Regions from separate parts of the Pseudaquabacterium rugosum genome, predicted to be linked through region 3. Evidence: predicted binding sites of a transcription regulator. Region 3 holds the regulator's gene; each other region holds the start of a gene.
What was found. The regulator sigma-54, encoded in region 3, starts transcription at its own class of promoters, with help from an activator protein. The targets are predictions, from matches to a motif close to TGGCANGNAANCTGCTTT.

Region 1: AACH11_RS18910 (ANTAR domain-containing response regulator) is a predicted target of sigma-54. The motif match lies at 2,990-3,007, and genes of this name have one in related genera.
Region 2: nifN (nitrogenase iron-molybdenum cofactor biosynthesis protein NifN) is a predicted target of sigma-54. The motif match lies at 2,996-3,013, and genes of this name have one in related genera.

What each region holds. Positions count from the first base shown of each region.
Region 1 is NZ_JBBUTF010000019.1:2,015-9,559, forward strand. Features, by position in the region: gene ntrB (nitrate ABC transporter permease) at 1-649, opposite strand, end outside; gene AACH11_RS18905 (CmpA/NrtA family ABC transporter substrate-binding protein) at 737-2,011, opposite strand; gene AACH11_RS18910 (ANTAR domain-containing response regulator) at 2,341-2,979, opposite strand; gene tsaD (tRNA (adenosine(37)-N6)-threonylcarbamoyltransferase complex transferase subunit TsaD) at 3,176-4,309, shown strand; gene AACH11_RS18920 (branched-chain amino acid ABC transporter substrate-binding protein) at 4,343-5,695, shown strand; gene AACH11_RS18925 (pyridoxal phosphate-dependent aminotransferase) at 5,842-7,062, shown strand; gene rpsO (30S ribosomal protein S15) at 7,301-7,545, shown strand, end outside.
Region 2 is NZ_JBBUTF010000008.1:243,835-251,379, forward strand. Features, by position in the region: gene nifE (nitrogenase iron-molybdenum cofactor biosynthesis protein NifE) at 38-1,495, shown strand; gene AACH11_RS11150 (diguanylate cyclase domain-containing protein) at 1,649-2,863, shown strand; gene nifN (nitrogenase iron-molybdenum cofactor biosynthesis protein NifN) at 3,045-4,511, shown strand; gene nifX (nitrogen fixation protein NifX) at 4,513-4,926, shown strand; gene AACH11_RS11165 (NifX-associated nitrogen fixation protein) at 4,923-5,423, shown strand; gene AACH11_RS11170 (CCE_0567 family metalloprotein) at 5,428-5,634, shown strand; gene fdxB (ferredoxin III, nif-specific) at 5,695-5,997, shown strand; gene AACH11_RS11180 (nitrogen fixation protein NifQ) at 6,017-6,433, shown strand; gene AACH11_RS11185 (acyltransferase family protein) at 6,546-7,545, shown strand, end outside.
Region 3 is NZ_JBBUTF010000008.1:119,380-126,924, forward strand. Features, by position in the region: gene AACH11_RS10590 (16S rRNA (uracil(1498)-N(3))-methyltransferase) at 1-222, shown strand, start outside; gene AACH11_RS10595 (YidB family protein) at 454-906, shown strand; gene AACH11_RS10600 (THUMP domain-containing class I SAM-dependent RNA methyltransferase) at 931-2,274, opposite strand; gene AACH11_RS10605 (RNA polymerase factor sigma-54) at 2,623-4,185, opposite strand; gene lptB (LPS export ABC transporter ATP-binding protein) at 4,205-4,981, opposite strand; gene lptA (lipopolysaccharide transport periplasmic protein LptA) at 4,978-5,583, opposite strand; gene AACH11_RS10620 (thiol:disulfide interchange protein DsbA/DsbL) at 5,715-6,353, opposite strand; gene AACH11_RS10625 (SPOR domain-containing protein) at 6,478-7,188, opposite strand; gene argS (arginine--tRNA ligase) at 7,279-7,545, opposite strand, start outside.

The DNA of each region.
Region 1 (7,545 bases), on a different contig from region 3:
CGGACAGGTTCAGCACGCGGGCCACGTTCAGGTAGTCCTGGGGCACGCGCTGCACGCCCACCGCGGTGTTGACCACCATCGGCCAGATCGAGCAGATGAAGATGGTCCAGATGGCGGCCGGGTTGGCGCTCTTGAACACCAGCAGGCCGATCGGCAGCCAGGCCAGCGGCGAGACCGGCTTGAGCAGGCTGATCAGCGGCGAGACCATGCGGCTGACGAACTCGAAGCGGCCGATGATGAAGCCCAGCGGGATGCCGACGAGGGCGGCCATGCCGAAGCCCAGGCCCACGCGCTGCAGCGAGTTCAGGATGTTCCAGCCGATGCCCTGGTCGTTCGGGCCGTTGCTGTAGAACGGGTCGGCGAACAGCTTGACCGCGGCGTCGAAGGTCTGTGCCGGGGTGGGGAAGGTGGTGCTGTTCATCGTCGCGACGGCCCAGATCGCGATCAGGGTGGCCAGGCCGAGCACCGGCGGCAGCACGGCCATCCAGAAGCCGCGCCAGTCGCGGGCCGGCCGGGGGGCGACGGGGGCCGGTGCGGTCGCGGTGGGTGCGTCGGCCGTGGTGGCGGCGGCAGCGCCGGTGGCGGCGGGGCGGGCCGCGGCGCCGGGCTCGACGGTGTTCAGCGGGGAGTGGAAGACGGCACTGACCATGGGGATCTCCAGTTGCTCGTGCGGGACACGTCAGGTGTGGATGGGCGGGGTCGTCCGCGGCGCTGCCGCACACGACCCGCGTCAGGCTCAGGCCTTGATCTTGAAACCGTCGGCGTACTTGGCCGGCTCCTTGCCGTCCCACACCACGCCGTCGATCAGCTTGCTGCTGCGCAGATCGCTCTTGGGCACGCTGATCTTCAGGGCGCCGGCGGCCTCCTTGTAGAGCGCCGTCTGGTTGATGGCCTTGGCCACGCCCAGGTAGTCCGGGTGGCTCTTGAGCAGGCCCCAGCGCTTGTGCTGGGTCAGGAACCACATGCCGTCCGACAGGTACGGGTAGGTCACCGCGCCGTCGCCGAAGAACTTCATGTGGTTGGGGTCGTCCCAGGTCTTGCCCAGGCCGTTCTGGTAGCGGCCCAGGATGCGCTGGTTGATCGCGTCGACGCTGGTGTTGATGTAGGCCTTCTGCGCCACGGTCTCGGCCATCTTCATCTTGTTCTGCAGGCCGGCGTCGATCCAGCGGCTGGCTTCGAGCACCGCCATCATCACCGCACGTGCGGTGTTGGGGTACTTCTGGACGAACTCGCCGGTGGCGCCCAGCACCTTCTCGGGGTGGTCCTTCCAGATGTCCTGGGTGGTGTTGGCGGTGATGCCGATGCCGTCGATGATGGCGCGGTGGTTCCAGGGCTCACCGACGCAGAAGCCGTCCATGTTGCCCACGCGCATGTTGGCCACCATCTGCGGCGGCGGCACGGTGATCAGCTTGGCCCCCGACAGCGGGTTGATGCCGGCGGCCGCCAGCCAGTAGTGCATCCACATGGCATGGGTGCCGGTGGGGAAGGTGCCGGCGAAGGTGTATTCACGCGGGTTGGCCGCCATCACCTTGGCCAGCGACGGGCCGTCGACGGCGCCCTTGTCGGCCAGCGCCTTGGACAGGCTGATGGCCTGGCCGTTGTTGTTCAGCGTCATCAGCACGGCCATGTCCTTCTTGGGGCCGCCGATGCCCAGGTGCACGCCGTAGACCAGGCCGTAGAGCACGTGGGCCATGTCGAGCTCGCCGTTGACCAGCTTGTCGCGCACGCCGGCCCAGCTGGCCTCCTTGGTCGGGATGATCTTGATGCCGTACTTCTTGTCGAAGCCCAGCACGCTGGCCATCACCACGCTGGCGCAGTCGGTCAGCGGGATGAAGCCGATCCGGACTTCTTCCTTCTCCGGCTTGTCGGAGCCGGCGGCATACACGGCGGCCTGCAGGCCGGGCACCATGCCGGAGGCGGTGACGCCGGCCACGCCTGCGGCGGCGGCCTTGATGACGGTACGGCGGCTCATGTCGGGGGTTTCCTTGGCGGGCTTGGACAGGGAAGACATCGCGGGGGCTCTCTCGCTACGACGGAAAAACAAAAAGGCGTCCGCACCGGACCGCCGCGGATGCCGCGACAGAGGGTGGGGACGCCGTCGTCCTGGGCGGGTCACTCCGACGTTGGAGTGGCCTGTCCTGTGAGGGAAGATCGCCGTTGACCTTCTTGCAGAGTACTAAGCACGGGGCGTGCCAGCCTGGATCTCCCGCGGTCCGGCACCCCATGCACCGCGGCAGGGAGGCCGTGCGCGGGCCGTGGCGCGCCGGTCCTGCTGCAATGCACCATCCCGGGGTGCCTGCGGTCGGCGCTGGTGCGTGGCCCGGCGCCGCAGGGGGCGGATCAGCCCAGCAGCTCGCTCGCGTCGATCAGGCGTTGGGCGAGGTCGGCCATCTTCAGGCCCTTGTCCATCGCCGTCTTGCGCAGGCGGGCGTAGGCCGCGTCCTCGTTCAGGCCGTGGCGCGTCATCAGCAGGCCCTTGGCCCGTTCGATGATCTTGCGCTCGCCGAGCTGGCTGCGGGCGTCGGCCAGCTCGCGGCGCAGGCCTTCCTCGACCTGGAAGCGGGCCATGGCCACGTCCAGCACCGGCTTGACCCGCTCAGCCGCCAGCCCCTGCACGACATAGCCCGTCACCCCGGCGGCGATGGCCTCGCGCATGTGGGTCGGGTCTTCCTCGTTGGTGAACAGCACGATGGGGCGCCGCGCATCCCGCGTGGCCATCACCACGTGTTCCAGCGTGTCGCGGGCCTGGCTTTCCGCATCCACGATGATCAGGTCGGGCTGGATCTGCGCGATGCGCTCGGGCAGGTAGATGTCCGAGGGCAGCACCGCCACGATGTTGTAGCCGCCCTCCAGCAGACCGATGCGCAGGCTGCGCGAGCGGTCGGCCTCTTCCAGCAGCTCGGCATCCATGTCCGGGCCGGGGCTGAGGTTCTCGGGGGCGACGATGACGATGCGCAGCGTGGAGACGGATGTCTTCATGGCGCAATCCCAAGCAAGTGACGCGCCAGTGGCCGGCCCGATGCACCAGGCCGGGCCGGTCCTGCATGGGTGTGGTGCGGTTCGGGTGCGGCGCTGGTGTGCGTTGGTGCGCCTGGGTGCGGCGCCGTCGCGACCCGCCATTGCGACCCGCCATCGCGGCCAGCCGGTGGCGGCGGTCTGGATACACTCGCGCGCCATGAATGTGCTGGGCATCGAATCATCATGTGACGAGACCGGGGTGGCGGTGGTGACCCTGGCGTCGCCGGCTACCGCCGGGGCAGGCACCGGGGCCGGTGGCGGGCCCATCGTCTGGCCGCGCCTGCGCGCGCACGCGCTGCACAGCCAGGTCGCGATGCACGAGGCCTATGGCGGCGTGGTGCCCGAGCTGGCCTCGCGCGACCACATCCGCCGCGTGCTGCCGCTGACCGACGAGGTGCTGGCCGAGGCCGGCCTGAGCCGCGCCGACATCGACGTGGTGGCCTACACCCGCGGCCCGGGCCTGGCGGGCGCGCTGCTGGTGGGTGCCGGCGTGGCCTGCGCGCTGGCGCTGGCGCTCGACCGGCCGACGCTCGGCGTCCATCACCTGGAAGGCCATCTGCTGTCGCCCTTCCTGTCGGCCGATCCGCCGGAGTTCCCCTTCGTCGCGCTGCTGGTCTCCGGGGGCCACACCCAGCTGATGCGGGTCGATGGCGTCGGGCAGTACGCGCTGCTGGGCGAGACCATCGACGACGCGGCCGGCGAGGCCTTCGACAAGAGCGCCAAGCTGCTGGGCCTGGGCTATCCGGGCGGGCCGGCGCTGTCGCGCCTGGCGCAGCAGGGGCGGGGCGATGCCTACGCCTTGCCGCGCCCGCTGCTGCACAGCAAGGATCTGGATTTCTCCTTCGCCGGCCTGAAGACGGCGGTGGCGGTGCAGCTGCGCAAGCTGGGCCCCGCGCCGACGGATGTCGAGCGGGCCGATCTGGCCGCCTCGACCCAGGCCGCCATCGTCGAGGTGCTGGTGCGCAAGAGCCTGGACGCGCTCAAGCGCACCGGGCTGAAGCGGCTGGTGGTCAGCGGCGGCGTCGGCGCCAACGCCGCGCTGCGCGCCCAGCTGGACGAGGCGACGCGCAAGCGCGGCTGGCGCGTGCACTATCCGGAGCTGTCGCTGTGTACCGACAACGGGGCGATGATCGCGCTGGCCGCGGCCATGCGGCTGCAGACCGGCATCGCCACCGCCCGGCCCGACTACGCCTTCGACGTGCGCCCGCGCTGGCCGCTGGATGAGCCGCAGGATCGGCCGCCGGTGGGGCCGGCTCCGGTGCCCGCCATCCCGTCCCATCCCCTGACCTGATGCCCGGCGGCCGCGTCGCGCCGGCCTGAACCCATGTCCGCCCAGACCGTCCAGACCGTCCTGTCCGACCTCCCGCCTTCCCGTCGCCGCTTCCTCGGTCAGCTCGTCGGTGCCGGCGCAGGGGCGGCGGCCGTGGTGGCCGCCCCGGGCGTGCGCGCCCAGACGGCGGCCCCCGGCGAGCCGATCCGGCTGGCCATGATCGAGGCCCTGTCCGGCCCGCTGGCCGCCGGCGGCGAGGCGGCCTGGCGCAACCTGCTGTGGGCGGTCGAGCGGGTGAATGCCCGCGGCGGCGTGCGCCTGCCCGGCGGCGCGCGGCCGCTGGCGCTGCAGCGCCTGGATCACCAGGGCAGCACCGACGAGGCGCTGAACCTGCTGCGCCTGGCGGCCGACCAGCGCATCGGCTGGGTGCTGCAGGGCAACAGCTCGGCCGTGGCCGGCGCGCTGATCGACGCCATCAACCGCCACAACCAGCGCGATCCCGAGCGCCGCCAGGTGCTGCTGAACTACGCCGCCGTCGAGCCCGCGCTGACCAACGAGCGTTGCAGCTTCTGGCACTTCCGCTTCGACGCCCATGCCGACATGCGGCTGGGCGCGCTGATGTCGGTGCTGCAGGACGACCGCCAGCTGCGCAAGGTCTTCCTGATCGGCCAGGACTACAGCTTCGGCCAGTACGTGAACCAGCAGGCGCGCGCCGAGATCGGCCGCCGCCGGCCCGACATCCAGATCGTCGGCGACGAGCTGCACCCGCTGGGCAAGATCAAGGACTTCCTGCCCTGGGCCTCGAAGATCCGCGCCAGCGGGGCGCAGGCGGTGGTCACCGGCAACTGGGGCCCGGACCTGACGCTGATGATCAAGGCCTGCCGCGAGCTGGGCCTGGACCTGCGCTTCTACACCTTCTACGGCAACGCGCTGGGCGCGCCGGCGGCCATCGGCGAGGCGGGCGTCGGCAAGGTGCTGGCGGTGGCCGAGTGGCTGCCCAATGTCGGTGGCGCGGCGGCCGATGCCCTGGTCGGCCAGTTCCGCCAGCGTTATCCGCAGCCGCGCGACGACTATCTGCACGCCCGCATGCAGGCGCTGATCGAGCTGCTGGTGCAGGCGATGGAGAAGGCGCGCAGCGCCGATCCGCTGGCGGTGGCCCGGGCACTGGAGGGTCTGCAGCTGGACACCACGCGGCTGGGCCCCCTGCGCGATTTCCACGAGGGCGTGATGCGCGCGTCCGACCACCAGTTCCAGCAGCCGCTGCTGGTCGGCGTGATGGACCGGGTCGGCGCGCGCGGGGTCAAGCACGAGGTCGAGGGCTCGGGTTACGGCTTCCGCGTGATGCGGCGCTTCGAGCCACGGCAGGTCGAGCTGCCCGCCAGCTGCAAGATGGTGCGGCCGGGCTGAGCCCGGTCGGCACCGTGCGCGGGCGCCCTGGGCGCGCAGTCAGCGGTGAGCGTCCCGGCGAGGGTGTCGGCGAGCGCGCCGGCGCGCCCGACCGGCTGTCGCCCCATCATCGACCACACCCTGTCATCCGCAGAACCTCCACCCCCATGAGTCCGCCCGTGCCGCATCTGCCCGATCTGCGTCCGACCATCGCCGCCCTGCCGGGCAGCCAGATCCGCGCCGTGGCCAACGCCGCGCTCGGCCGCCCCGACGTGCTGGCCTTCTGGTTCGGCGAGAGCGACCAGGTCACGCCCGAGCCGGTGCGTGCGGCCGCCGCCGAGTCGCTGGCCCGCGGCGAGACCTTCTACAGCCACAACCTCGGCCTGCCCGAGCTGCGCCAGGCCCTGCGCCAGTACCTCGCCGGCCTGCACGGCGACCCGGGCGACGAGCGCATCGCCGTCACCTCGTCCGGCGTGACGGCGCTGATGACGGCCATGCAGCTGCTGCTGTCGCCCGGCGACGAGGTGGTCTGCGTGGTGCCGGTCTGGCCGAACCTGCCGGCCCAGCCCGCCATCCTCGGTGCCCGGCTCACGCGCGTGCCGCTGGCGCCGGACGCCCACGGCGCCTGGCGGCTGGACCTGCAGCGCCTGCTGCAGGCCGTCACCCCGGCCACCCGCGTGCTGCTGCTGAACGCGCCGAACAACCCCACCGGCTGGACGCTGACGCGCGACGAGCAGCAGGCCATCCTCGACCACTGCCGCCGCACCGGCACCTGGATCGTCGCCGACGAGGTCTACGACCGCCTGTGGTACGGCGACGGCCCGGCGCCGGCCGCCGGTGGCGCGCGGCCGGCATCCCCGGCCTGTGCACCGAGCTTCGCCGATCTGGCCACGCCGCAGGACCGGGTGATCGTCGTCGGCAGCTTCTCCAAGGCCTTCCTGATGACCGGCTGGCGTCTGGGCTGGCTGCTGCTGCCGGCCGGGCTGATCGGGCCGACCGGCACCTTGATCGAGTTCAACAGTTCCTGCGCGCCGGTCTTCGTGCAGCGCGGTGGCCTGCAGGCGCTGGCGCTGGCCGACACGCTGGTGCCGCCGCTGGTGGCCCATCTGCACCACTGCCGCGACACGCTGTGCGATGCGCTGGCGACCGTGCCCGGTGTGCACCTGGCGCGTCCGCAGGCCGGCATGTACGCGTTCTTCAGCATGCCCGGCAGTGGCGACTCGCTGGCCTGCGCCCAGGCCCTGGTGGCCGAGCACGGCCTGGGCCTGGCGCCGGGCGCGGCCTTCGGCGCCGAGGCCCAGGGCTGGCTGCGCTGGTGTTTCGCGTCACGCGATCCACAGCGGCTGCTGGACGGCGTCGAGCGCCTGCGCGGCGCGCTGCGCATATAATCCGCCGGTTCTGCTCCGCAGGGGGCTTCGCGCGTGCGCCACCGGCCTGCGTGCGGGGTGCCACGGGGCAGGGCATCAGCACGGCGCGGGTCGGTTTCACCCGCTGCCGCAAGTCGTCAACGGAAACCGACATCGTCGCCCGCCGGCCTCCCGGCGTCCGTCCATCGCCCCGTGCGGTGCGGCGGTCGCTCCACAAGCCGGCAGCCACGCGGTTTCCACCCCACCAGGAAACACCACCATGTCCGTGGCCGACATCAAGCGCGCAGAGATCATCAAGGGCAACGCCCGCAGCGAGAACGACACCGGTTCGCCGGAAGTCCAGGTCGCGCTGCTGACCGCGCGCATCAACGAGCTGACCCCCCACTTCAAGACCCACGCCAAGGACCACCACGGTCGTCGCGGTCTGCTGAAGATGGTCAGCCGTCGCCGCAAGCTGCTGGATTACCTCAAGGGCCGCACTCCCGAGCGCTACACCGCCCTGAT
Region 2 (7,545 bases), 120 kb from region 3:
GACGCCACCCCGTCCGCTTTGCAGGAGATCCGACACCATGGCCACGCCATTGAAGGAAACCATCGCCCGTGTCTTCGAGGAGCCCGGCTGCGACAAGAACGCGGTGAAGAGCGAGAAGGAGCGCAAGAAGGGCTGCACCAAGCAGCTGACGCCCGGCGCCGCGGCCGGTGGCTGCGCCTTCGATGGCGCCAAGATCGCGCTGCAGCCCATCGTCGACGTCGCCCACCTCGTGCACGGCCCGATCGCCTGCGAGGGCAACAGCTGGGACAACCGCCACTCGGCCAGCAGCGGCTCGACGATCTACCGCACCGGCTTCACCACCGACATCCACGAGCTGGACGTGATCCACGGCGCCGAGAAGCGCCTGTTCAAGGCCATCCGCGAGGTGATCGAGAAGCAGGACCCGCCGGCCGTCTTCGTCTACCAGACCTGCGTCACCGGCCTGATCGGCGACGACATCGAGGCGGTGTGCAAGCGCGCCACCGAGAAGTTCGGCAAGCCCGTCGTCCCGGTCAACGCCCCGGGCTTCGCCGGGCCCAAGAACCTGGGCAACAAGCTGGGTGCCGAGGCGCTGCTGACCTACGTGATCGGCACGCAGGAGCCCGCGTACACGACGCCTTACGACATCAACATCATCGGCGAGTACAACCTCAGCGGCGAGCTGTGGCAGATCAAGCCGCTGCTCGACGCGCTCCGCGTGCGCATCCTCAGCTGCATCAGCGGCGACGGGCGCTATGCCGAGGTGGCGTCCTCGCACCGCGCCAAGGCCAACATGATGGTCTGCAGCAAGTCGATGATCAACATCGCCACCCGCATGCAGGAGCGCTACGGCATCCCGTACTTCGAAGGCAGCTTCTACGGCATCAGCGACATGAGCACCACGCTGCGCGAGATCGCCCGCCTGCTGGTCGAGCGCGGCGCCGATGCCGAGCTGAAGGACCGCACCGAGGCGCTGATCGCGGTGGAGGAGGCCCGCGCCTTCGAGCGCATCCGCGCCTACAAGGCGCGCCTGGCCGGCAAGAAGGTGCTGCTGATCACCGGCGGCGTGAAGAGCTGGTCGGTGGTCTCGGCGCTGCAGGAGGCGGGGCTGGAGGTGGTCGGCACCTCGGTGAAGAAGTCCACCCGGGAGGACAAGGAGAAGATCAAGGAGATCATGGGCCTGACCGCCGAGGACAGTGCCCACATGATCGACGACATGACCCCGCGCCAGATGTACGCGATGCTGCGCGACGCGAAGGCCGACATCATGCTGAGCGGCGGCCGCAGCCAGTTCGTCGCGCTCAAGGCCCGCATGCCGTGGATGGACATCAACCAGGAGCGTCACCATGCGTTCGCCGGTTATGAGGGCATGGTCACGATGATCGACGAGATCGACAAGGCCCTGCACAACCCGATGTGGGCCCAGGTGCGCGCCCCGGCCCCCTGGGAGGCGGAGGACCGTCTGCTGCGTGCGCAGAGCGCGCAGCAGCTGGCGGCGGAGGCGGCGCCGGGCTGAGCGCGCGCTGTCCGGCCGGTGCGGATGCCCGCTGCGGTCTGCGGGGCGCCGGATCGGGCCCCGCGCCCCCACCGGGACGGGCGCATGGATCCCGGGTGTCGGGCTTTCTCGATCCGGTATCAAGTCCCGCCCCCGACGGCCGACATGCGCCCCATGGGCGTTCCCTTGCACGACTGTCCGCCGGCGGCCCCGCCGACGCCGACCGCCGCCGCCGCTGCCGATCCGGCATCGGCAGGCACGGCCGTGCCTGCCGCAGGCCTGCGTGTCGGCCCGCGCCTGCGGCGTCTGCTGCAGGGCCCGCTGGCCGATGAGTCGGCCGAGCTGCGGCAGGTGCTGTGGCGCACGTTGGACGAGGTGCCGGCGCTGCAGGCCTTCGAGCTGCTGTGGACGGTGGTGGTCGCGCTGATGGCCTGGCGGGCCAGCGGGGCCGACTGGCCGCTGGCCTGGCTGGCGATCGAGGCGGCCTGCCTGCCGCTGCGCGGGCGGGGCGTGGGCTCGGCCCGCGCCGAGGCCTGGCGGCCGCTGCGCATGACGGCCAATGTGCTGCGTCTGCTGGCGATGGGGCTGGGCGCGATGGCGGCGCTGTGGCTGGGTGATCTGGCGCTGACGGCGTTGGCCCCGGTGCTGGTGGTCGGCATGCTGGCGGTGGTGGTGGCGCGCTGGGCCGCGCTGCCGCGGCTGGCGGCGGCGGTGGTGCTGGTCGACGGGGCCTTGCTGTGGGCCGGGCTGGCGGGCTCGCCGCTGCCGGGGCTGCTCGGCCCCTCGTGCATGATTCCGGCCGGTGCGGCGGCCTTCTGGCTGCTGCTGCACCACAACCACCGGATGCTGCTGCAACTGCTGCAGCTGCAGTTCGAGAACCGCCGCCTGTCGCTGCAGGATCCGCTGACCGGCCTGCCCAACCGGCGCGAGTTCACCGAGCGTCTGGCCCGCCTGCGCGAGGCGGGGCAGTCCACCCGCTTCGCCGTGCTGTGCATGGACCTCGACGGCTTCAAGCGCGTCAACGACCAGCATGGCCATGATGCGGGCGACCAGCTGCTGGCCCAGGTCGCGCAGCGTTTCCGCGGCCTGCTGCGGCAGCAGGATGCGGTGTGCCGTGTCGGTGGCGACGAGTTCGTCGTGCTGCTGCCCGGCGCCGAGGCGACGGTGGCCACCCAGGTCGCGCAGCGCCTGCTGCAGGAGGTGGCGCGCCCGTTCACGCTGCGCGATGGCGTGACGGTGCAGGTGGGGCTGAGCGTGGGCATCGCGCTGTGCCCGGGCGACGGCCAGGACGGCGCCCATCTGCTGCGCGAGGCCGATGCCGCGCTCTACCGCGCCAAGCGGGCGGGCAAGGGCTGCTGGCGCCATGCGGGGGCGTTGGCGGCCGACTGAGCGGCCGCGGTCCGTGTCGGCGCACCGGTCGTCGCGTTTGTCGCGTTCATGCCGCGGGCGGTCCGGCGCTGATCCCGCGCTGATCCCGTACGAAATCGCGCGCTGACAGGCACTTGCAGGCGTCTGCGGTGCTGGCATCCATCCTGCAAAGGGCCTGTCGAGCCCAACGCAGGAGCCCCTCATGGCGCATGTCAGCGAGTCGAAGAAGGCGTGTGCGGTCAATCCGCTGAAGATGAGCGCGCCGCTGGGCGCCAGCTATGCGTTCATGGGCCTGGACAGCTGCATGCCGATGATGCACGGCAGCCAGGGTTGCACGTCCTTCGGTCTGGTGCTGCTGGTGCGGCACTTCAAGGAGGCCATCCCGCTGCAGACCACGGCCATGAACGAGGCCACCACGGTGATGGGCGGCTACGACAACCTCGAGAAGGCCCTCCTCAACATCCGCCAGCGGGCCCGGCCGCAGATGATCGCCATCTGCTCGACCGGGCTGACCGAGACCAAGGGCGACGACGTCGAGGCCTACATCACGCTGGCCCGCAAGAAGCACCCCGAGATCGCCGACACCGAGGTGGTCTACGTCAGCACGCCGGACTATGTCGGTGCCTTCGAGGACGGCTGGTCGCGCGCGGTCGAGGGCGTGATCCGCCAGGTCACCACGCCGTGCGCGGCCGATGCGCCGAAGGACGCCAGCCGCATCGCGGTGCTGCCCGGCTCGCACCTGTCGCCCGGTGATGTCGAGGAGCTGCGCGAGCTGTTCGAGCGCTTCGGCCTGACGCCGGTGATGCTGCCCGACGTGGCCGGCTCGCTCGACGGCCACATCCCCGACGACTGGCTGGGCACCACGCTGGGCGGCACGCCGCTGGAGGCCATCCGCACGCTGGGCCGGTGCGGCCACGCGGTGGCCATCGGCGCGCAGATGAAGCCCGCGGCCGAGCGCCTGCGGCAGCAGTGCGGCGTGCCCTGCACGCTGTTCGACCGCCTGACCGGCCTGGCCGCCAGCGACGCGCTGGTGATGCTGCTGGCGAAACTGAGCGGCCGGCCGGTGCCCGAGCGCGTCAAGCGCCAGCGCAGCCAGCTGGTCGACGCGATGCTCGACGGCCACTTCCACTTCGGCCACAAGAAGGTGGCCATCGGCGCCGAGCCCGATCTGCTGTACGCGGTCGGCAGCTTCCTGGCCGAGATGGGCGCCGAGGTGTCGGTGGCCATCACCACCACCCAGAGCGCGCTCAACGCCCAGGTGCCGGCCAACGAGGTCGTGATCGGCGATCTGGAGGACTTCGAGCAGCTGGCCCGCGCGGCCGATGTCGACCTGCTGATCACCCACTCGCACGGCCGCCAGGCCGCCGAGCGCCTGGGCAAGCCGCTGTTCCGGCTCGGCATCCCGAAGTTCGACCGCATCGGCAATGCCCACAGTTGCCACATCGGCTACCGCGGCACGCGCAACCTGGTCTACGAGCTGGGCAACCTGTTCATCGACCTGATCCCGCACCACGGGCCGCAGGACTGGCCGCTGCAGCCGGCGGCGCTCGACGCGGCGCGCCCGCCCGAGGCGATCACGGTCGCCGTCGATGCCCTCGTGCGCCGCCAGAAGGCCGAGCGTGCGGCCGCGCACGGCCCCGTCCCCACGACCACCCCTGAAGGAGCGTGACATGAAGATCGCCTTCGCGACCCAGGACCAGCAGCGCGTGGACGCGCACTTCGGCTGGGCCAGGCATCTGGCCGTCTACGAGATCGAGCCCACCGGCTACCGCTTCGTCGAGGACTTCGCCTTCGGCGAGGACCTGGCCGAGGACGGCAACGAGGACAAGCTGGCGCCCAAGCTGGCGGCGATCGCCGACTGCGCGATCGTCTACGTGGCGGCCATCGGTGGCAGTGCGGCCGCGCGCGTGGTCGCCAGCAAGATCCACCCGGTGAAGGTGCCGGCGCCCGAGCCCATCCTGGACATCCTGGACAAGCTGCAAGGGGTGCTCCAGGGCACGCCACCGCCCTGGCTGCGCAAGGCCCTGATGAAGGGCCAGGCGCGCAGCGTCGACTTCGAGGACGACGAGGAAGTCAAGTCATGACCACCGATACCGCGACCCCCACCGCCGAGGCCAAGGTCGTTCGCACCGACGAGGAACTGCTGCAGGCCCCCTTCATCCGCGAGCTGATCAAGCAGCTGCGCGCGCAGGACACCCACGGCACCTGGGAGGGCAAGTCCGACCTCACGCTGCTGGCGCCCTACATCCTCACGCCCGAGCAGCGGCGCGAGATGCCGATGATGGGCGACCCGGACCCCGAGACGCTGTGGCGCCTGGACCTGTTCCACAACGCGGTCGGCCTGTGCATCGAGAAGGCCACGAAGTGCATGGTCAGCCCGATGACGAAGATGAGCCACGAGGGCTTCGGCCGCACGGTGCTGACCACCGGCCGGCTGATCGTCGTCAATCGCCATCTGCGGGACGTCCATCGTTTCGGTTATGCGAGCCTGGCCAAGCTGGCCGAGGCTGGCAACAAGCTGGTCACCGAAGGCATTGGCATGGTCGAGAAGTACCGCGAAGTCGCCACCTGGGGAGCGTGAAACCATGAGCGAGACCGTCGACGTCGACGCCCTGAAGGCCGAGATCAAGAAGCTCAATGCCAAGGCCACGCAGGCCAAGATGGACCTGCACGACCTCAGCGAGGAGCTGCCCACCCACTGGGAGCGCATCCCCGAGGTGGCCCGGACCGCCCACGACGCGCATGCGGCGCTGATCGCCGCCCGCGCGCGGCTGGCCGCGGCCAGCGCCTGAAGCGCCGGTCCGGCCGCCGCCGTTGCCCGGACCGCTGACGCCTGAACCGAGGAGTCCGCCTTGAGCACGTTCACCATCACCATGCCCTCGGGCGAGACCTGGACGCCGACCTTCGTCCAGGAGATCAACGAGGACACCTGCATCGGCTGCGGCCGCTGCTTCCGCGTCTGTCCGCGCGGCGTGCTCGAACTCGTCGGCCTCGACGACGAGGGAAACCGCATCGCCGTCGGTGACGACGACGATGACGCCGAGTACGAGAAGAAGGTGATGACCATCGCGCACCAGGCGCTGTGCATCGGCTGCACCGCCTGCGCGAAGATCTGCCCGAAGAAGTGCTACACCCATGCTGCAGCGGCGGTGTGAGGGCGAACGGAGCCCGCTGATGGGAGACCGTCCGTCCCCGCTCGCGCTGCTGGCACTGGCCCGGCCGGTGCCGCTGGCGCTCTCGCGCATCGCCCGCCGTGGCGACGAGATCGAGGAGGTGCGTGCGCTGCTGCTGGCGCATGCCGATCCGGCCGTGGCCACGCCGGCCGAGATCGCGGCCCTGGCGCAGACCGTGGCCGTCGCCTGCCTGGGCGACGACCACCTGTGGCAGGACCTGCAGCTGCCCGACCGGGCCGCGCTCGGCGCGCTGATGTCGCGGTTCTTTCCGACCCTGGCGGCACGGAACGACCGCGACATGAAGTGGAAGAAGTTCCTCTACAAGCAGCTGTGCGAGCAGGCCGGGCTGATGATCTGCAAGGCGCCGAGCTGCGCGGTGTGCAGCGACCACGCGCTCTGCTTCGGGCCCGGGACCTGAGCCGGCGCGGCCCCTCATTTCCGGCGATCAGGCCGGGGTGCGCTCCCTAGCATGCGGTGATGTGATCCGGATGGTCCGCCCTCGGCGGCGGCGGGTCACGACCGACCGCCGCATGACCCCCAAGCCCACGTTCCGCCACGACATCCACGCGCTGCGCGCCCTCGCCGTCACGCTGGTGGTGCTGTACCACTTCGATGTGCGGGGCTTTGCCGCGGGCTTCATCGGCGTCGATGTCTTCTTCGTCATCTCGGGCTATCTGATGACGCAGATCGCCTGGGGTGGCCTGGCGCGCGGCGATTTCTCGTATCCGCGCTTCCTGCTCGCGCGGGCGCTGCGCATCTGGCCGGCGCTGGTGGTGATGGTGCTGTCGCTGCTGGCCCTGGGAGCCGTGCTGCTGCCGCCGGCCGACTATGCGGCCCTCGGCCGGCAGGCCGTCCATGCCCTGCTGTTCGTCAGCCACCATCTGTTCAACGAGGGCCTGGGCTACTTCAACAGCGGGGTCGAGGAGCGCTGGCTGTTGCACACCTGGTCGCTCAGCGTGGAATGGCAGTTCTACATGCTGTACCCGCTGGGGCTGATGGGCCTGGCCGCCATCCTCAGGGGCTTCCCGGCCGATGCCGGGCAGCAGGCGCGGCGGGCCACCGGCGTGCTGGTGGCCCTCACCGTGCTGGGCTTCGGCTATGGCGTGTGGCTGACCCGCCAGGACCCCTCGCAGGCCTTCTTCTCGCTGGCCGCACGCAGCGGGGAGATGCTCGCCGGCGGCCTCGTCTTCCTGCTGCGGGAGTGGCCGGCGCGGCTGTCGCCGGCCTGGCGCCATGGGCTGCGGGCCGCGGCCTTGCTGATCCTCGTCGGCTGCCTGCTGGCCGGCCGTGGCCACCGCTGGGAGCCGCAGTGGCCGGGTGCGCTGGCGCTGTGGCCGGTGCTGGCCGCCGTGCTCTACCTGATCGCCGGACAGGGGGTGGCCGGTGGCTGGACGTGGGCCGTCGAGCGCACGGCCGTCGTGCAGGCGCTGGGCCGCTGGTCGTACTCGATCTATCTGTGGCACTGGCCGCTGATGGTGGCCTGCCACTACGCGGTGGCCAGCGCGCAGTGGAGCGGCCCGGCCGCGCGGC
Region 3 (7,545 bases):
CGGGCCGTCGGCGCGGACTGCGCGTGGCAGGACCGCCCGCGCATCGTGTTGCTCAGCGGCCCCGAGGGTGGTCTGTCGTCGACCGAACAGGCGGCCGCGGTCGAGGCCGGCTTCCAGCCGGTCAGCCTGGGGTCGCGCGTGCTGCGGGCCGACACCGCGCCGCTGGCGGCGCTGTCGACGATCGCCTGCTGGGCGGCGGCCCGGATCGACCCGTCGGCCTGAGCAGGGCCGGTCCGTCGCGGCGGGCGCCTTGTCGCGCGCACGCGCGCGATCGGCCGTTGGCGGCCGGACTGGAGCCGGCAGCCGGTGGATGCGGAGGCCTTGGCCGTGACGGGCTGCACACGGAAGCGCCCGGCCTTCGTCGGGCGGGTGGCCGGGCGGGGGCGCAGCCGGTCGTGGCGTCACCCGCCGGGCGCAGAATCGGCCGCCATACCCAACACACAGGAGGTCATCATGGGTCTGCTCGATTCAATGCTCGGACAAGCGGTCAACGGTGCGCTCGGCCAGGCGCTCGGTGGCCAGGCCGGCGGCGGCATGCCGCCGCTCATGCAACTGGTGATGAGCCTGATCGGCGGTCAGCAGGGCGGCGCCGGCGGCCTGGGCGCGCTGGTCTCGCAGCTGCAGCAAGGGGGCCTGGGCGAGGCCGTGCAGAGCTGGGTCTCGACCGGCGCCAATCTGCCGGTGTCCGGCGAGCAGATCGGTGCCGCGCTGGGCCAGGGCCGTCTGGGTGAGCTGGCGCAGCAGTTCGGTCTGCCGGCCGACGCCCTGGGCGGCCAGCTGGCGCAGCTGCTGCCGCAGGTCATCGACCAGATGACGCCCAACGGCCAGCTGCCGGCCGCCGGCGCCCAGCCGGACCTGGGCGGCCTGGTCGGCGGCCTGATGGGCATGCTGGGCCAGAAGGGCTGAGCGCTGCCCGCAGCGCCCGGTTGATCAGCCGGCGGCGGTCCCGGCCTCGGGCGTGTCACCTGCGCGTGGCTCGCGCGGGGTGCGGGCGCTGCCGCTGACGAGGTCGAAGCGGAACAGCCGGCACTCGATCGCGCCGTTCCACATCGGCACGCGGCGCGTCTCCTTCAGCCGCAGCGCCTGCGGCAGCTTCAGGTCCGGGCTCAGCACCCAGGCCGTCCAGCCGGTGTAGGCCCGCTTCCAGTGGGCGGCCAGTGCGGCATAGAACTCGCCGGCCGAGGCGCCGGCATCGAAGTCCTCGCGGCTGCCCTGGCCACGCGGGCCGCGCATGTCGTCATCGCGCACGCCGTGCGTGCCCTTGGCCTCGATGCGCTCGCCATACGGCGGGTTCAGCACCAGCAGGCCGCCGGCCGCCGGGGCCGGGCGCTGCAGCGCATCACCGGTCTTGAACTGGATCGCGTGGCCGACGCCCGCGCGCTGCGCGTTGCGCTGCGCGAAGTCGGTCATGCGGAAGGCGACGTCGCCGGCGTGGATGGCCACGGCCGGCGCGTGCACCCGGGCCTTGGCCTCGGTCTTGAGGCGGGCCCATTCGCCCAGCAGCGGGCGGAAGGCGCGCAACTGCTCGAAGGCGAAGCGGCGCTGCAGGCCCGGGGCGATGCCGCAGGCGATCTGCGCCGCCTCGATGGCGATGGTGCCGGCGCCGCAGCAGGGGTCGAGCAGGGCGCCGTCCTCGGCCCGGCCCTGCCAGCCGGCGGCCGCCAGCATGGCCGCGGCCAGCGTTTCCTTCAGCGGCGCCTCGCCCTTGAGGCCGCCGTCACGCTCGTCGCGCCAGCCGCGCTTGAACAGCGCCTCGCCGCTGAGGTCCACGTACAGCGTGGCCAGATCCTCGGCCAGGTGCAGCACCAGCGACAGGTCCGGGTGGCGGGTGTCGACGCTGGGGCGCTCGCCGGTGGCATCGCGCAGCACGTCGCACAGCGCGTCCTTCACCCGCAGCGTGGCGAAGTTCAGGCTCTGCAGCGGCGAGCGCTGGGCGCTGGTGTCGATGCGGAAGGTCTCGCGCGGCGTGATCCAGTCGACCCAGGGCACGCGCCGGGCCAGCGCGTAGAGGTCGTCCTCGTGGCCGTAGGGGCCGTGGGCCAGCGGCCACAGCACGCGCTGGGCGAGGCGGCATTCCAGGTTCAGCCGCATCGCGCCCACGCCGTCGGCGCGCACCCGCACGCCGCCCTTGAGCTCGATCACCGGCCGGCGCGAGGGATCGGCCGGCACCACCGAGCGGTCGACGCCCAGCAGGCGGGCGCACTCGTCGGCCAGCAGCGGCTCGACGCCGGCCGGGCAGGGCAGGAACAGCGAGACCGGCTCGCCGCTGGCCACCGGTGCCAGCGCGAGCTCCGGCCGGCGCAGCGGTGGGCCGCCCGGTCGGCCACCCGGTCGGCCGCCGGGGCCGGGGCCCGGTCGCCCGGGGCCGCCCGGACCCCGGCCTTGCGGGCCGCCGTGGGGGGCGTGGCCCGGGCCCGGGCCACGTCGGGCTCCGTGAGGGGCGGGGCCGTCATCACGGCGGTGGCGCGGCATGCCGCCGATCGGCGGCTTGGGAAATTTGGGGGTGGTCACGGCAGGAAGCCTCCAGCGCGGACGGCCTGCACAGGGCAGGCATCGCGGGGTACGGGAAGACGGAACGTCAGGCGGACGGGGCCGGCTGGGCCGGGCCCGTCCGGGGAATGCTCACAAGGCCTTGCGCAGATTGGCCGGCGCGATCTTCAGCGCCTCGCGGTACTTGGCCACGGTGCGGCGGGCGACGGTGATGCCCTGCTCGCCCAGCATGTCCGACAGCTGGCTGTCGGACAGCGGCTTGGCCTGGTCCTCGTTGGCCACCAGCTGCTTGATCAGCGCGCGCACCGCGGTGCTCGACGCGTTGCCGCCGGCCTCGGTGTTCAGGCTGGAGCCGAAGAAGTACTTCAGCTCGAAGGTGCCGTAGGGCGTGGTCATGTACTTGGCCGTGGTCACGCGCGAGATGGTGCTCTCGTGCAGGCCCAGCTCGTCGGCGATCTCGCGCAGCACCAGCGGCTTCATCGCGATCTCGCCGTGGGTGAAGAAGCCCTTCTGCCGCTCGACGATGGCCTGGCTGACGCGCAGGATGGTGTCGAAGCGCTGCAGGATGTTCTTCATGAACCAGCGCGCCTCCTGCAGGCGTGACGACAGCCCGCTGGCCGAGCCGTTGCGCTGGCCGCGGATGGCCTGCGCGTACAGGTCGTTGATGCGCAGCTTGGGCATGACGTCCGGATTGAGGGTCGCCTTCCAGCCGCGCCCCGACTTCAGCACGATGACGTCGGGCACGATGATGTTGGCCTCGGCGCGCGCGAACGGGCGGCCGGGCTTGGGCTCGCAGCTCAGGATCAGGGCCTGGGCCTCGCGCAGCAGCTGCTCGTCGGCGCCGGTGGCCTGCATCAGCTTCTTCGCGTCGCGGCGCGCCAGCAGCTCGAGGCCGGCCTCGGCGATGCGGATGGCGACCTTGCGTGCGGGACTGCGCGGCTTGTCCTTGAGCTGCAGCACCAGGCATTCGGACAGGCCCGAGGCGCCGACGCCGGTGGGCTCCATGCTCTGCAGCCATTTCAGCGCGCAACGCAGGCGGTCGGCCAGCTCCTCGCGTTCGTCGGCCTGATCGGGATCGTCCGGATCGATGCCGAGCGCGCTGCCCAGACGCTCGGCGATCTCGGCGAGCGGGTCGCCCAGATAACCGTCTTCGTCGAGAGACTCGATGAGCACCAGCACCGCGGCCTGGTCCTCCTCGGACAGCCGCATGCCCAGCAGCTGGCGCCGGAGGTGGTCCTGCAGCGTCGGTCCCTGGTCGGCCGACTCGATGGGCTCGAAGTCGTCGTCCCCGCTGCCGCTGCCGGTGTTGCCGGAGGGCAGCTCGCGGATGCCGTCGAAGTCGTCGCGCTCGGTGCCGTTTTCCCAGTCGTCGCGCTCGGTGGCGCCGAAGTCGGCGTTGTCGACCCCGGCCGGCTCGTCGCCGCCGGAGCCGTCACCGGCGGCGCCGTCCTCGCGCTCGGCCAGGCGTTCCTTCTCGCGCTGGCCGGCGGCGTCCTGGCTGGACGACAGGCGCTCCAGCCCGAACTCCATCGGCGCGTGGTCCTCCTCGACGTCGAGGAAGGGGTTCTGTTCGAGCATCTGCTCGATTTCCTGGTGCAGCTCGAGCGTCGACAGCTGCAGCAGCCGGATCGACTGCTGCAGCTGCGGCGTCAGCGCCAGGTGCTGGGACAGGCGGACCTGCAGGGACGGTTTCATGACTGCTTGCTTCCGTCCGTCACATCTTGAAGTGTTCGCCGAGGTAGACGCGCCGCACGTCGGGATTGCCGACGATCTCGGTCGGCGTGCCCTCGGCCAGCACACGGCCCTCGCTGATGATGTAGGCCCGGTCGCAGATGTCGAGCATCTCGCGCACGTTGTGGTCGGTGATCAGCACACCGATGCCCCGCGCCTTCAGGAAGCCGATGATGCGCTGGATCTCGATCACCGCGATCGGGTCGACCCCGGCGAAGGGCTCGTCGAGCAGGATGAAGCGGGGCTGCGAGGCCAGCGCGCGGGCGATCTCGACGCGCCGGCGTTCGCCGCCGGACAGGGACGGCGCGGGCGCGTCACGCAGCCGGGTGAGCGACAGGTCGTCCATCAGCTGTTCGAGCTGGCGGTCGATGGTCGCGCGGTCCAGGGCCTTGCCCTGGGCATCGTGCTGCAGTTCGAGCACGGCGCGGATGTTCTCCTCGACGCTGAGCTTGCGGAAGATCGAGGCTTCCTGCGGCAGGTAGCTCAGGCCCAGGCTGGCGCGGCGGTGGATCGGCTGGTGCTGCACCGGCTGGCCGTCGATGTGGATCTCGCCCGCATCGGCACGCACCAGGCCGACGACCATGTAGAACGTGGTGGTCTTGCCTGCGCCGTTGGGGCCGAGCAGGCCGATGACCTCGCCGGCGGCCACGCGCAGATGGACTTCCTTGACCACCTGCCGGGCACCGTAGCGCTTCTGCAGGCCGCGGACCTCGAGCCGGCTGCCGCCGTCGGCGGTGCGGGTCGCGGAGGCGGTCGTCATGGGCGGTCCGCGCCGGACGGGCCGGTCTTCAGCGGCAAGGGCACCTGGGGCGCGGCGGGCACGGTGGCCCGCGGCTGGATCACCGCGCGCACGCGGCCGCCGGGATTGCCGGCGCTGGCCGCACCGCCGCTGACGCTGATCTGCTCGGCCACGTTGTCCCAGACGATCTCGCCGCCGGTGATCTCGTCGGCCACCGTCGTGCCGCGCAGGCGCCGCACGACCGCCTGGCCGACGAAGCGCAGCGTACCGGCCTTGCCGTCGTAGTCGATGCGGGTGGCGCTGCCCTCGACGGTCTCGTCGCTGCCGTCGCGCTTCTGGCGGTACTGGGCGGGCTTGGCCGTGCTGCCGCTGGCGGTGGCCGAGGGATGGCCCTCACGGCTCTCGCGCAGCTCGATCTGTTCGGCGCGCAGCACCAGCGTGCCTTGGGTGATGACGACGTTGCCGCTGCACTGGCTGACCTGTCGGGCCAGGTTGACGGTGCAGGGCTTGTCGGATTCCAGCGTGAGCGGCTGGGTGCGGTCCGCCGAGGCGGCCATGGCCGGCAGGCTCAGCAGGCCGGAACCGGACAACAGGACGACGAGGACGGAGCGCAGGGACGACATGAGCGGCACAGAAATTGCATGCCATTCTAGTCCGATCTCGCTGCCTTGGGGCGGGCCGTGGCGCGAATTCCGTCTCGCCGCGCAGTATGCGTGGCCGGGGCGAGGCTGACCAGCGCCCGGCGGCCGGAGGATCAGGCGCGGACCTGGGCGATCAGCTGATTGGTCACGCTCAGGGCGCGATCCGGGCCGCCGCTGATCGACGGCGAGGTCATCCAACGGCCGTGCACGCCGATCGTCGGCACGCCGTCGATGCCGTAGCCCTGGGCCAGCTGGCGCGCCTTGGCCAGCTTGCCGGCGATGCCGAAGCTCTTCATCGCGTCCAGGATGCGGGTGGCGTCGGCGCCGCTGGCCGCGGCCCAGGCACGGATCTCGTCATCCTTGTCCAGGCGCTTCTTGTCGACGTGGATCCACTTGAAGACGCTGGTGTGCAGCTTGTCGATCTGGCCCAGGGCCTCGATCGCGAAATAGAGCTTCTGGTAGTTCTCGTGCCAGGCCTGGAAGGCCACCGGGATGCGGGTGAACGCGACCTTGTCGGCCGGCAGCTGGCGGACCCAGGACTCGAGCGCCGGCTCGAACGCGTTGCAGTGCGGGCACCAGTAGCCGAAGAACTCGACCACCTGCACCTTGCCCGCGGGCATGGCCAGCGGCTCGGCCACGCGGCGGAAATCGCGGCCTTCCTGCGGGGATCCTTGCGCGTGGGCGAGCAGGGCGGGGGTGCCCAGCGCTAGGCCGGTGGCCAGTTGACGGGAGACGAAGTCGCGACGGTTCATGCCTGAGGGTCCTCGGAGGGATCGATGCGTTGCGCGGTTGGAGCGGGGGCGCGGCCCGGGGTTCCCCGGTGGCGCGCACGGCGGCGGCGAAGCGCGGGGGCCACGGCCGGTGGCGGGATGTGGATCAGCGCAGCTGGGCCTCGACGCGCACGAGGGCGGTGTCGATGCCCGCCTCCTGCAGCGGCGCCTGGGCCGCCACGGCCTCGTCGCGGCTGTCGAAGGGGCCGACGCGCACGCGGTAGAACAGCCGGCCGGCCTGCTCGCGCTCCGTCACGCGGGCGGAGACGCCGAGCATGCCCAGACGGGCGCGCTGGGCCTCGGCCTCCTCGGGCCGGTTGAAGGAGCCGGCCTGGACGAAGAACACCAGCGGGCGCGGCGCGGCCGCCGAGGCCGCGGATGCGCGCGTGCTCGCGGCACTGGCGCGTGGCGTGGCGGCGCTCGCCGCCGCGGGCGGGCTGGCCGGGGGCAGACCCGTTCCGGCGGCGGCGGGCGGCATCCCTGGCGTCCCCGGCGGGGTGGTGGCCGCTCCGCCCGGCTGGGCCGCGCCCGGGCCGCCCGTGCTGGAGGCCGGGGGGGCGGCCGGGGTGGCTGCCGAGGCCGCATCGGCCGGCGGCGTGCGGCGTCCGCCCAGGCTGGCGTTCGGATCCCAGTGGCGGTTGCGCTCGGCCTCGGCGGCATCCTGCTCGGCGCTGCGCTGCGGCACCTTGTTGACGAAGGGCACCGGCGCCTTGGTCACGTACAGCGCGACGGCCAGCGCCGCGGCCAGGCCGATCAGCAGACCGATGATCAGGCCGACGACGAAGCGGCCTCGGGGCAAGCGGACGTTACGGTTCACCAGGACTCCGGTTCGCGGCGGCGGCGGACAGGGCTCGCGGAAGGCCGGGGCGCGGGGCGGCCCGGCGGGGATGGACGGCGCGGGCCGGACTCAGACGGCGGCCGCGGGTTCGCGGGCCATCTGCTGCGGCGCGCTGACGCCGATCACGTCCAGGCCGTTGGCCAGCACCTGGCGGGTGGCCGCCAGCAGCGCCATGCGGGCGGCCGCCAGCACCGGGTCGTCGACCAGGAAGCGCTCGGCCGCATACCAGCTGTGCAGGGCCGAGGCCAGGTCGCGCAGATAGAAGGCGATGTCGTGCGGCGCGACGCCCTCGGCCGCGCCCGACAGCACCGCCGGCCAGGCGGCCAGCTTGAGCAT